2 regions of the Bacillus sp. DU-106 genome follow, and region 1 is predicted to be linked to the other one. Evidence: riboswitches for the same ligand, from Rfam matches in the RefSeq annotation. Region 1 holds a riboswitch; the other holds the start of a gene.
The links. A riboswitch is a leader RNA that binds a small molecule or an ion and turns the genes downstream of it on or off. The one in region 1 is predicted to bind cyclic di-AMP.
Positions count from the first base shown of each region.

Region 1 (5,733 bases):
GCTTCTTAATTCGATGGAATAAGAAGATAATAACTGGTAAGAAAATAAGAATCGACCAAACTTGTGCAAATTTAGTTAAAAAGAACATGCTCATTACGATAAAACTAATAACTGCACCAATTAAATTAACCGTTAATCTTAAAGCCCATCCTTCAGGCTTTTCGCGAAGCCATTTTAATACCATTCCTGTTTGAGAAAGTGTAAATGGAATAAATACACCTACTGCATATAGTGGAATTAAATGTTCTGTTTGTCCTTGGAAAGCTACAATTAAAATAATCGAAGCAACTCCAAGTATAATAATACCGTTTGAGTAACCTAGACGGTCTCCTCTAATCGTAAACATTCTCGGTATGAATTTATCTTTTGCCAGGTTAACCGCTAATAAAGGAAATGCAGAATAACCTGTATTAGCAGCAAGAATTAATATTAAAGCTGTTGTACCTTGTATGAAATAGTACATGAAATTACGTCCAAATGTTTGTTCAGCAATTTGAGAAACAACTGTTACTTCTTTACTCGGAGTCACTCCGTAATAATAGGCTAAAAACACAATTCCTGAAAATAACACAGCAAGTAATGCACCCATTGCAAGCAATGTTTTTGCAGCATTGTTTGGCGCAGGATCTTTAAAGTTCGGAATTGCATTTGAAATTGCTTCAACACCTGTTAAAGCAGAACTACCTGATGCAAATGCTCTTAGTAATAAAAATAAACTAATCCCTGCAACTGGTGTACCAATCGGCGCATGTAAAGTGGGTGAAACATGACCAGTTAAAATATTATATATGCCTACACCAATTAATATAAATAATGCTAAAACGAATAAATAAACAGGATATGCTAAAACGGAAGCTGATTCCGTTACTCCTCTTAAATTTAAGATCGTAATTAATATAACAAATATAACCGCAATAATTACGTTGTGTGCATGTAAGCTAGGAAATGCAGACGTAATTGCATCTGTACCAGCGGACACACTTACCGCAACAGTTAAAATATAGTCAACTAATAAAGATCCTCCAGCAATTAAGCCTGGATTCATCCCTAAATTTTCTTTTGATACAACATACGCTCCCCCGCCATGCGGATAAGCAAAAATAATTTGACGATAAGATAAAATAAGGGCTGTCAATAATACTAATACCCCAACAGCGATCGGAATGGAATACCAATAAGCGATCGCTCCAACACCTGCTAAAGCAATTAAAATTTGCTCTGGACCGTAAGCAACTGATGACAATGCGTCAGAAGATAAAATAGCTAAAGCTTTCGTTTTATTAAGCTTCTGTTCTCCAAGCTCCGTTGATTTTAACGGTCTTCCAATTAAAAATCTTTTAATAGATGAAACCAATGCTGTCCACTCTCCAATAATTTTGTACGAACTTTACTGCTTGTTACAGCCAGTAAACGATTTCCTCAGAAAACAAAAAATGTCTACAAGCCATAGCGAAATAGACTTGTAGACATTATTTTTTTTGTCGCACAAGCTCCACCTTCCTTCTCAATATAACGCTTACGAGGTTAGCTGTCGGATTCGGGCCTATGAGTAGCCCTACCTTTTCAAGGATTCACCCCATCGGATTATGTACTAATCCGTAAAAACGGGTCCCCCGTACCATGCGGTTTCAGCGATTTAGAAAATTGAAACTGTGGATTATAATACTCCTTTATTTTCAAAAAGTAAACAAAAATTTTTAATAAGAAAAAAATTAAAATGATTGCGCATAATCCACTGAGAAATATACATAATGAATACTAAAAAATCCGCAAAGGAGACCCATATGTCTAAAGAAAAGAAGCCTATTTTTTCCGATTCATATTTAGATGCAGTAGCAAATGAAATTAATCAGTTATATGGTAAACGTGAACAGGAAATAAATTTGACAGATAGAACGAAAAGAAATAAATAATTTGTCATACAAAAAATAAAAAAGATAGCAATACACTTATATATTGCTATCTTTTTTATTTTTTCATACATCTAATTCTATTACAGATCTGTTAAAGGCCATCTCTTCATACACCTTTAAATTTTGATATATAGTGCCTAATAATGGTGCCGCTATAGAAAATTGCTCTGCTACATCCAGTAAATATCCTTGCAAGTGCTTCCCTTCAATAAACGAACCCTTCTCCATATCACGTTGCATCGATGACTTCATATCATACGAAATTTTATCAATTGTTTTCATATGTTCCTGGACAATATTAACCTTTATTGGAGCTCCTAATACTCTCATGATTTGTACAGATTCCTCAAATACATTACGGATAAAATCACGGCCGCCTTCACTTTCACGGATTGGTCCAATTGGTGCACGCATTAACGTTGTCACACCGGACATTACAGTAATAAATAAATATTTATGCCACATATCTTGCGTAATATTTTCACTTAAAACAAAACTAGATTTCGTACCTGCAAATGCTTTAGAAATATGCTTTACTCTCTCTGAATTTTGAGACTTAATTTCTCCAAACACAAGTCTGTTGGCAGCGCTAGTTTGTACAATTTCTCCTTGATCGTTTAACGTCGTCTCGATAAAGCATAAACCGCCAATTACTTTTTCTTCGCCGAATTCTTTTTGTAATAGCGATAAATGAGCGATACCATTTAACAATGGAATGATTACAGTATTTTCGCCAACAAACGGCTTCAAATCTTGAATTGCCTCGTTTAAGTGATACGCTTTTGTTGAAAATAAAATGACATCAAATGGAGAAGTTCTCTCTTCTTTCGTTATTAATTTCGGTTGAAAGGAAAAATCCCCGTTAACACTTCGGATTACAAGTCCTCTTTCCTCTAATTGTTTTTTCCGTTTACTACGAACAAGAAATGTAACATCTTCTCCCTTTTCGACTAATCTGCCACCAAAAAATCCTCCGACTCCACCAGCGCCTAATACTAAAATCCGCATACAGCATCCCCCTTTTCAAAATAAAATTTTATAACTTTTAGTATACATAACATTATACATGTCCTCTGCTAAATAAGCTGAATTTTCACTCTCAATTGAGTATAAAAGAGTGGTTATTTTCAAATAAATTTGGGCATGTTGTTTCTATAGCATATATGGAAAGGACACAATGTAGATGGAGGCAATACAATCAATTGAGGAAAAAGGTGTAGCAACAGCTATATTTCAATTTATATTCCCGTTTTCGTTTAAAGCTGGATATGAACAAGAGATGTTCCCTTTCTTACAAAAAAACGATTTTCGTCCTTTTCGGCTCGATCATCTCGATGATGAAAATACATATTATGGGGAGTTTAAAGTTTCACATCAAAATATGGAAGCATACTATCTTTCATTTACAAATAAAATTCTCTTTCCTCACTCAGAGCATCAAAAGGGCTTGCAACGTTATTCAAAGGACCTTAACTTAACTGGACATTTAACAACAAACCGTATTTCAATCCCATTCAAGATACACTCTATTGATGTAACACTTTGTCCTTATGAACTTGGCTTCTTAACAATTCGAACAGAAGTAAACACTGCTCCAAACATGACTTTATCTGAAGCAATCGAATTCGCTGCTCGCTTCCGTGTACTTGAAACTAAAAATGATACAAATGAAACTATTTGTATTGAATGTAACGGAAAAAAGTATTCCCAAGTTGAAAAATTCATTTTTGGTTATTTATTTCATGGCGTAACTGATTTCTTTGAAAAGAAGAGATTAAGAAGTTCATACTTTCAAACCTTCCCTTTCTTCGAAGACCAAAGAATGTACGTCCAAACTTTATTGTCACTAAAAGAAGGTATGGAGCTTAATGAAGTGGATGTTTATCGTACTTCTAGTCTTTCCGGATTAACAAGTGATGGTAAGCCATATGTGAGCGCAAATAACCTTCCTTACATTCATGACTATTTAAAAAAACACGCTTACCAGAGATGGGCTCCAAATCGTTATTTCATAATGGAAGAACATATTTTTACATGTGTAACAAATGAAGGAGAACGTAAAATCGCTAAACTTGCTAGTCAAATGTACGGAGAATTTTATTACGCTTTATTATTAAACCTATTCCATAAAATTGTTTTATTAAAAATGGCTAACGCCTATGCTGAGCTAAACATTGAACAAGATACTAATGAAATAGAGAAATTAATTTATTCGATCAATTCGTTCACTGCTAATTATTTTTCTTTAGAATTAGTATCCCAATCACAAAGTGAAGATATTTTCTTTCGTTTAAGAAAACTTTTTAATATTGAGGTTCTATACTCGAACGCGAAACAAAATCTTGATAGTTTGTTTAAATATCAAGAAAATGTCGCCTCTAAAAAAGATAGCCTCTTATTGTTAATTTTAACGCTCTACTCTGTAGTGGGCCAAATGTTAGGGTTTACTATGATTGACCTTTTAAGAAACACCGATTCAAACAAAATATCGTCACCTCTTGAATTTTTCGCTCTATTAATTGCGATTAGCGGCATTGTCATTTCACTTATTTTAGGAGCCCAAAGTTTATACCAATGGGGTCTACAACATAAACGAAGAAAAGCTTGGGTAAAACAAACTGTACTTTCTGCCGTTAAAGAGAAAGAAGATAAAAATTAAAAAAGGTTATTTTCAAATTCTTGGTGCGCTGCAGTAAGTGAAATTTTTATGAGCGATTTTCCGATTATATCGGCGCAACTCGAAATATATCAGCGATTTTTTTAATATATCGACTTACCGACAAATGACAGGACCGGATAATAAAAAAAGGGTGCTCCAAAATAAAACTTGGAGTACCCCTTTTATTATACGAATTCAGTTTACTTCCCTGCTTCGATTTGCTCTAATGCAGCAGCTACTTGCTCTTCCGTTAATTCATGTTGTATTACGTAGCGGTTACGTGGACTTACACGACATTCATGAGAACATGCACGTAAATATTTCGCTTCGTTTTCTTCAGAACATAAAATTTTCTTATTACATTCTGGATTTGAACAGTTTACATAGCGCTCACAAGGTTCACCTGTAAAGTGGTCTTTACCAACGATAACATGTTCTTTTTGGTTTACTGGTACAGCAATACGCTCATCGAACACGTAACATTGTCCATCCCAAAGCTCACCTTGTACCTCTGGGTCTTTTCCGTACGTTACAATTCCGCCGTGAAGCTGACTTACATCTTCATAGCCTTCACGAACTAACCAACCAGAAAACTTCTCACAACGAATTCCGCCTGTACAATAAGTTAAAATCTTTTTACCTTCAAGTACTTCTTTATTTTCACGAATCCAATCTGGTAATTCACGGAATGATTCGATATCAGGTTTAATCGCACCTTTGAAGTGACCTAAATCAAACTCATAATCATTTCGTGCATCAATGATAACTGTATCTTCTTGTTTCATTGCTTCATAAAAATCTTTTGGCTCTAAATACTTCCCAGTTATTTCGTGTGGGTTAATGTCATCTTCTAGACGAAGTGTAACTAACTCTGGACGAGGACGCACGTGCATTTTCTTGAATGCATGACCATCAGCTTCATCTATTTTAAATACGATACCGTCAAAACGTGGATCATTGTTCATTGCTTCCATGTATTTCTCTGTTTGTTCTACAGTTCCAGAACAAGTTCCGTTAATACCTTCTTTCGCTACAAGAATTCTTCCTTTTAATTCAAGTGAATTACAAAATTCTAAATGCTCTGCCGCGAATTCTTCTGGGTTTTCAATTGTTGTGTACATGTAATATAGTAATACTCTGTATGGTTTTGTAGTTGCCAAT
Region 1 is NZ_CP026607.1:1,733,321-1,739,053, reverse strand. It holds gene C3Y97_RS09020 (APC family permease) at 1-1,354, opposite strand, end outside; cyclic di-AMP (ydaO/yuaA leader) riboswitch at 1,499-1,644, opposite strand; gene C3Y97_RS28255 (hypothetical protein) at 1,785-1,913, shown strand; gene panE (2-dehydropantoate 2-reductase) at 1,977-2,921, opposite strand; gene C3Y97_RS09010 (hypothetical protein) at 3,097-4,572, shown strand; gene trhO (oxygen-dependent tRNA uridine(34) hydroxylase TrhO) at 4,773-5,732, opposite strand.

Region 2 (5,733 bases), 990 kb from region 1:
TTACTAGGGGATGAGCTTCCAATCGTTAGTTTTTTCACAGAACACATTCGCTTTTCTTTTCAAGCACCTATTACTGTTGTTACAAGGAATAAACGATATCCAGCGAGGCTCTATGAAACCATTGGAGCTAAGTTTGTCGTGTTTACAAATTGTGATAATATTTCTTTTTTATTTTTTGAATAGGGCGGGGGAAGAAATGATGAAGGTACTATTACTTGGAGATATAGCAAATCGTTGGGCAGTATCGGTAGAGCGAGTTCAAGAATTGGTTCAGATCGATCCCCTTTTTCCAGGGCCGTATATTATATTACCATCAAAAGATGCTTTGTATTTAGAGGTAGATATTACCGAGTATGAGCAGCTACATGCAGAATTGACACAAGTTTATATTCGCGGGAGAAATTTACGTGCATTTTTACGAGGAGAATAAAGGTTGAATAAAAAAGAGCGAATGCTGAGTGCAACAAGCTATGCACTTCATGTCATTCGCTTTTTTTATTTCATATTTAAAAGGTCATTTTTAAGAAAAGAAAAGAGAAATAAAGAAAATAGATGAAATAACAGTAATAATCTTCAATGTAAGCGTTTAAATGAATGTAAATATTATTATTTTCAGTAATTTACCCCTTTACAAGTGAAATATAGAGGAGTATATTTACTCTCATAAATCATTCATAAAATTTCCAAAAAAACCTAAAATCGCTGAGTTCCAGAAATGGAGCGGGGGAACCAATTTTGTGCATCGTCACTTGGGGTGAATCTTTCAGTTTTGAAAGTAGGGCTACTCTTTAGGCCCGAATCCGACAGCTAACCTCGTAAGCGTTTAGAGAGGAGGTTTACTTTTTGTTGTTCATTTTTTGAACACTGAGTAGAGCTCAGTGTTCTTTTTTAATATTTAAATGGTAAATTTTAACAAAAAGAGAGGGATAGTTATGTTAGATGTTGTAATGGTCGGGATTTTTATTTTATTAGTTGCATCGATGGCAAGTCTTGCAAGTTGGTCAGATAAAGTTGTGAAAGAAGGAAAGCAATCATGATGATTGTCTTATCGGTTATTGTCGCAGCAATTACAGTGTATTTAGTGTATGCATTATTAAATCCAGAGAAGTTTTAATTAGGGGGAATCATTCATTATGATTTGGGTTGCAGTCATTATTACAATGCTCTTGTTTATTTTAGTAGCAAAGCCAACGGGGATTTATTTAGAAAAAGCTTTTCAAGGTAGCAAAACATTAGATAAAGTATTCGGGCCTTTTGAAAAACTTATTTTTAAAATTACGGGTGTAAAAGCATACAATCAAACGTGGAAACAGTACGCATTATCATTAGTTTTATTAAATGGATTTATGATCGTTGTCGTATACTTCATTTTCAGATTACAAGGTGTGCTGCCGCTAAATCCAGCACATATTGAAGGGATGGAGCCTACGCTCGCTTTTAATACAGCGATTAGTTTTATGGCTGATACAAATTTACAGCATTATAGCGGTGAAAATGGTTTATCCTATTTATCACAATTAATCGGGATTACATTTTTAATGTTTGCGGCACCAGCAACGACATTAGCGCTCGTTATGGCTTTTATAAGAGGACTTGCTGGAAAAGAACTTGGTAACTTTTTCGTTGATTTTACGAGAGCGTTAACGAGAGTGTTTCTTCCTATTGCATTTATTGCGGCACTAGTTTTTGTCGCACTTGGCGTACCACAAACGTTAGATGGGGCGGTTACAGCACAAACGATTGAAGGTGCAAAGCAAAGTATTTTACGTGGACCTGTTGCATCATTCGTTTCCATTAAGGAACTTGGAAATAACGGCGGTGGATTTTTCGGAGCAAATTCTACGCATCCTTTCGAAAATCCAGGACAAATGAGTAATATTTTGCAAATGATGCTTATGATGTTATTACCAACAGCACTTCCATTTACGTACGGACGAATGGTCGGAAATAAAAAACAAGGCCGCATCCTTTTCGTGTCACTATTTATGGTATTTTTACTAGGGTTTATAACGATTACGACATCTGAACTAAACGGGAACCCGGCATTAAATGGAATGGGTATCGAACATGTACAAGGAAGTACAGAAGGGAAAGAAGTACGATTTGGAACAGTATTTTCTTCACTATACGCAACGGTAACGACAGCTGCTGAAACAGGCGCTGTTAATACGATGCATGATACGTTAACACCAATTGGCGGTTTAGTTCCGCTTGTAAATATGATGTTAAATACTGTGTATGGCGGCGTTGGAGCAGGTTTTGTAAACATTATTATGTATGCAATTATCGCGGTGTTTATATCTGGGTTAATGGTTGGACGGACACCAGAGTTTTTAGGTAAAAAGATTGAAGGTAAGGAAATGAAATTAATCGCGGTCACGATTTTATTTCATCCATTGCTCATTTTAGGATTTTCGGCATTAGCTCTTTCAACAAATTTAGGGACGGATGCTATTTCTCATTCCGGTTTCCACGGTTTGACGCAAGTGGTATATGAATATACATCGTCAGCTGCGAATAACGGATCTGGATTTGAAGGATTAGGAGATAATACACCGTTTTGGAATATTACGACTGGTTTAGTTATGTTTTTAGGACGTTACTTCAGTTTAATTACGATGCTAGCTGTGGCAGCTTCATTGAAAGAAAAAACGGTAGTGCCAGAAACAGTCGGAACGTTCCGTACAGATAATAGTTTATTTGGTGGCATCTTCATCGGAACAATTGTAATTGTCGGTGCATTAACATTCTTCCCGATGTTAGTACTCGGTCCAATTGCAGAATTTCTTACATTGAAGTAATGGAGGGTAAATGATGAGACCGGTAGTAGTAAAAGAAAAACAATTAAATGAGTCACAAATACATGCTGTAGAAGATGAAGTTAGACAAGCGAAAACGATGGATCGTGATATCGTAACACATGCGATGAAGCAATCCGTTGCGAAATTGAATCCGAAAGTCATGATAAAGAATCCGATTATGTTCGTTGTGGAAATTGGATTTATCATTACGTTCATTTTATCTTTTCTTCCAAGCAGTTCTAGTAGTATACCAGGATGGTTTAATATAACAGTTTCTCTCATTCTATTATTTACAGTTTTATTTGCGAATTTTGCAGAAGCATTAGCAGAAGGTCGTGGTAAAGCGCAAGCCGATTCTTTAAAGCAGTCGAAGAAAGATGTGTTTGCAAATGTAGTAAAAGAAAATGGAGACATTGTCCAAGTTTCAGCAACTGATCTTAGAAAAGGTGACGTTGTTATCGTAAAACAAGGAGAAATGATTCCAAGTGATGGCGAAGTAATCAAAGGATTAGCATCTGTAGATGAATCTGCAATTACAGGTGAATCAGCTCCTGTTATAAAAGAAGCAGGCGGTGATTTTTGTTCCGTAACAGGTGGAACGATGGTCGTAAGTGATGAAATTACAATTGTCATTACGAGTAATCCTGGTGAATCATTTATCGATAAAATGATTTCTTTAGTAGAAGGAGCTGCTCGTCAAAAAACGCCGAATGAGATTGCTTTAAATACAGTATTAACGAGCTTAACTCTTATTTTCTTAATCGTCGTTGTGACGTTGCCGATTTTTACAAATTATTTAGGTTTTCAAATTGATACTGCTGTACTTGTAGCGTTGTTAGTATGTTTAATTCCAACGACAATTGGTGGTTTGCTATCAGCGATTGGTATTGCGGGGATGGATCGGGTGACAAAATTTAACGTGCTAGCGATGTCAGGGAAAGCAGTAGAAGCTGCGGGCGATATTAATACAATTATTTTAGATAAAACAGGTACAATTACTTTTGGGAACCGAATGGCTCATACATTATTGCCTGTAGGAAATGAAACGATTGAGCAAGTTGGAAAGTGGGCCGCTATTAGTTCTGTTTTAGATGAAACACCAGAAGGTCGATCTGTTATCGAGTATGTGCAGGGAAAATCTATATCATATAATAGAGAACTTGCAGAACAAGGTGAGTTTGTTCCGTTTAAAGCAGAAACGAGAATGAGTGGTGTTGATTTACAGGACGGAACGAAAGTGAGAAAAGGTGCTGTCGGTAGCGTGATTGAATGGGTTCAGTCACAAGGTGGAACAATTCCGAAAGATGTAAATCAAAAAGCAGATTTCATTTCAAAAGAGGGCGGAACACCACTTGTAGTTGCAGTGAATAATCGTATTTACGGTTTAATCTATTTAAAAGATACAGTAAAACCTGGTATGCGTGAACGTTTTGAACAGTTACGTCAAATGGGGATTAAAACGGTTATGTGTACAGGGGATAACCCATTAACAGCAGCAACCATTGCAAAAGAAGCAGGAGTAGATGAATTCGTTGCCGAGTGTAAACCGGAAGATAAAATTGCTGTCATTAAAGCAGAGCAAGATAAAGGGAAACTTGTAGCGATGACAGGTGATGGTACAAATGATGCTCCAGCATTAGCGCAGGCGGACGTTGGATTAGCGATGAACAGTGGTACGACAGCAGCGAAAGAAGCGGCAAACATGATTGATCTAGACTCGAATCCAACGAAAATTATTGAGGTTGTAGGAATCGGTAAGCAATTGTTAATGACGCGAGGTGCTTTAACGACGTTTAGTATTGCGAATGATATAGCAAAATATTTTGCAATCATTCCAGCAATGTTTACACTTGCGATTCCGCAAATGGAGGCATTGAACATTATGAAATTAACATCACCACTGTCAGCGATTTTATCAGCATTAATATTTAACGCTGTTATTATTCCATTACTCATTCCGTTAGCGATGAAAGGTATTGCATATAAACCGATGAGTTCTAATGCATTGCTTAGCCGAAACTTACTTATTTATGGGCTTGGCGGAGTTATCGTTCCGTTCATTGGAATTAAAGTAATTGATATAATTGTCGGCTTGTTCATATAAGGAAGAGGGGAAAAAGATGGAGAAGAAACAAAGTATACTATCACCAATTATCCGTATTACTTTTACATTTCTAGTGTTGTGCGGACTTGTATACCCGCTTATTGTTACTGGTATTGCACAAGCCGTGATGAAGGATAATGCGGATGGAAGTCTAATATATAATGATAAAAATGAAGTGATTGGTTCTAAATTAATCGGGCAAAACTTCACGGATCCACGTTATTTTCAAGGGCGTGTTTCTAGTATTGAATATAAGGCTGAAGCATCTGGTTCAAATAACTATGCACCATCTAATCCAGATTTAGAGAAACGAGTAGAGAAAAGTATTGAAGAGTGGAAGAAACAAAATCCGAGCGTTCCAGTTACAGAAGTACCGATAGATTTAGTGACAAATTCAGGTTCAGGGCTTGATCCTGATATTAGTCCGAAGGCAGCTTCTGTGCAGGTGGATCGCATATCGAAATTAACGAATATTCCGAAAGAAAAACTTAATCAATTGATTAAAGATCAAACAGAAGGTGCTGCGCTTGGTTTATTTGGAGAGACCCGCGTAAACGTCTTAAAGCTAAATTTGGCATTACAGGAATTAATGAAATAGTAACAGTGCTACCTCAATCTAACGGATTGAGGTAGCGTTGTTTCGAATGAAAGGTAGTGTTTATTGTGTATGCAGATGATTATGAACCGAAGTTTCAAAGGCGAACGCCAGAGGAATATTTAGAATATATTCGTCAGCAAAATCGCGGAAAGTTAAAGTTATATGTAGGAGCAGCTCCAGGCGTAGGAAAAAGTTATAAAATGCTCTTTGATGCAAGGGAAATGAAAAAA
Region 2 is NZ_CP026607.1:748,232-753,964, forward strand. It holds gene C3Y97_RS03895 (hypothetical protein) at 1-183, shown strand, start outside; gene C3Y97_RS03900 (hypothetical protein) at 197-430, shown strand; cyclic di-AMP (ydaO/yuaA leader) riboswitch at 691-836, shown strand; gene C3Y97_RS03905 (SipW-dependent-type signal peptide-containing protein) at 933-1,037, shown strand; gene kdpF (K(+)-transporting ATPase subunit F) at 1,037-1,114, shown strand; gene kdpA (potassium-transporting ATPase subunit KdpA) at 1,134-2,801, shown strand; gene kdpB (potassium-transporting ATPase subunit KdpB) at 2,815-4,905, shown strand; gene kdpC (K(+)-transporting ATPase subunit C) at 4,922-5,503, shown strand; gene kdpDN (KdpD-like non-kinase potassium sensor) at 5,560-5,733, shown strand, end outside.
Region 2: another riboswitch for cyclic di-AMP. It lies ahead of C3Y97_RS03905 (SipW-dependent-type signal peptide-containing protein); the one in region 1 lies ahead of C3Y97_RS09020 (APC family permease).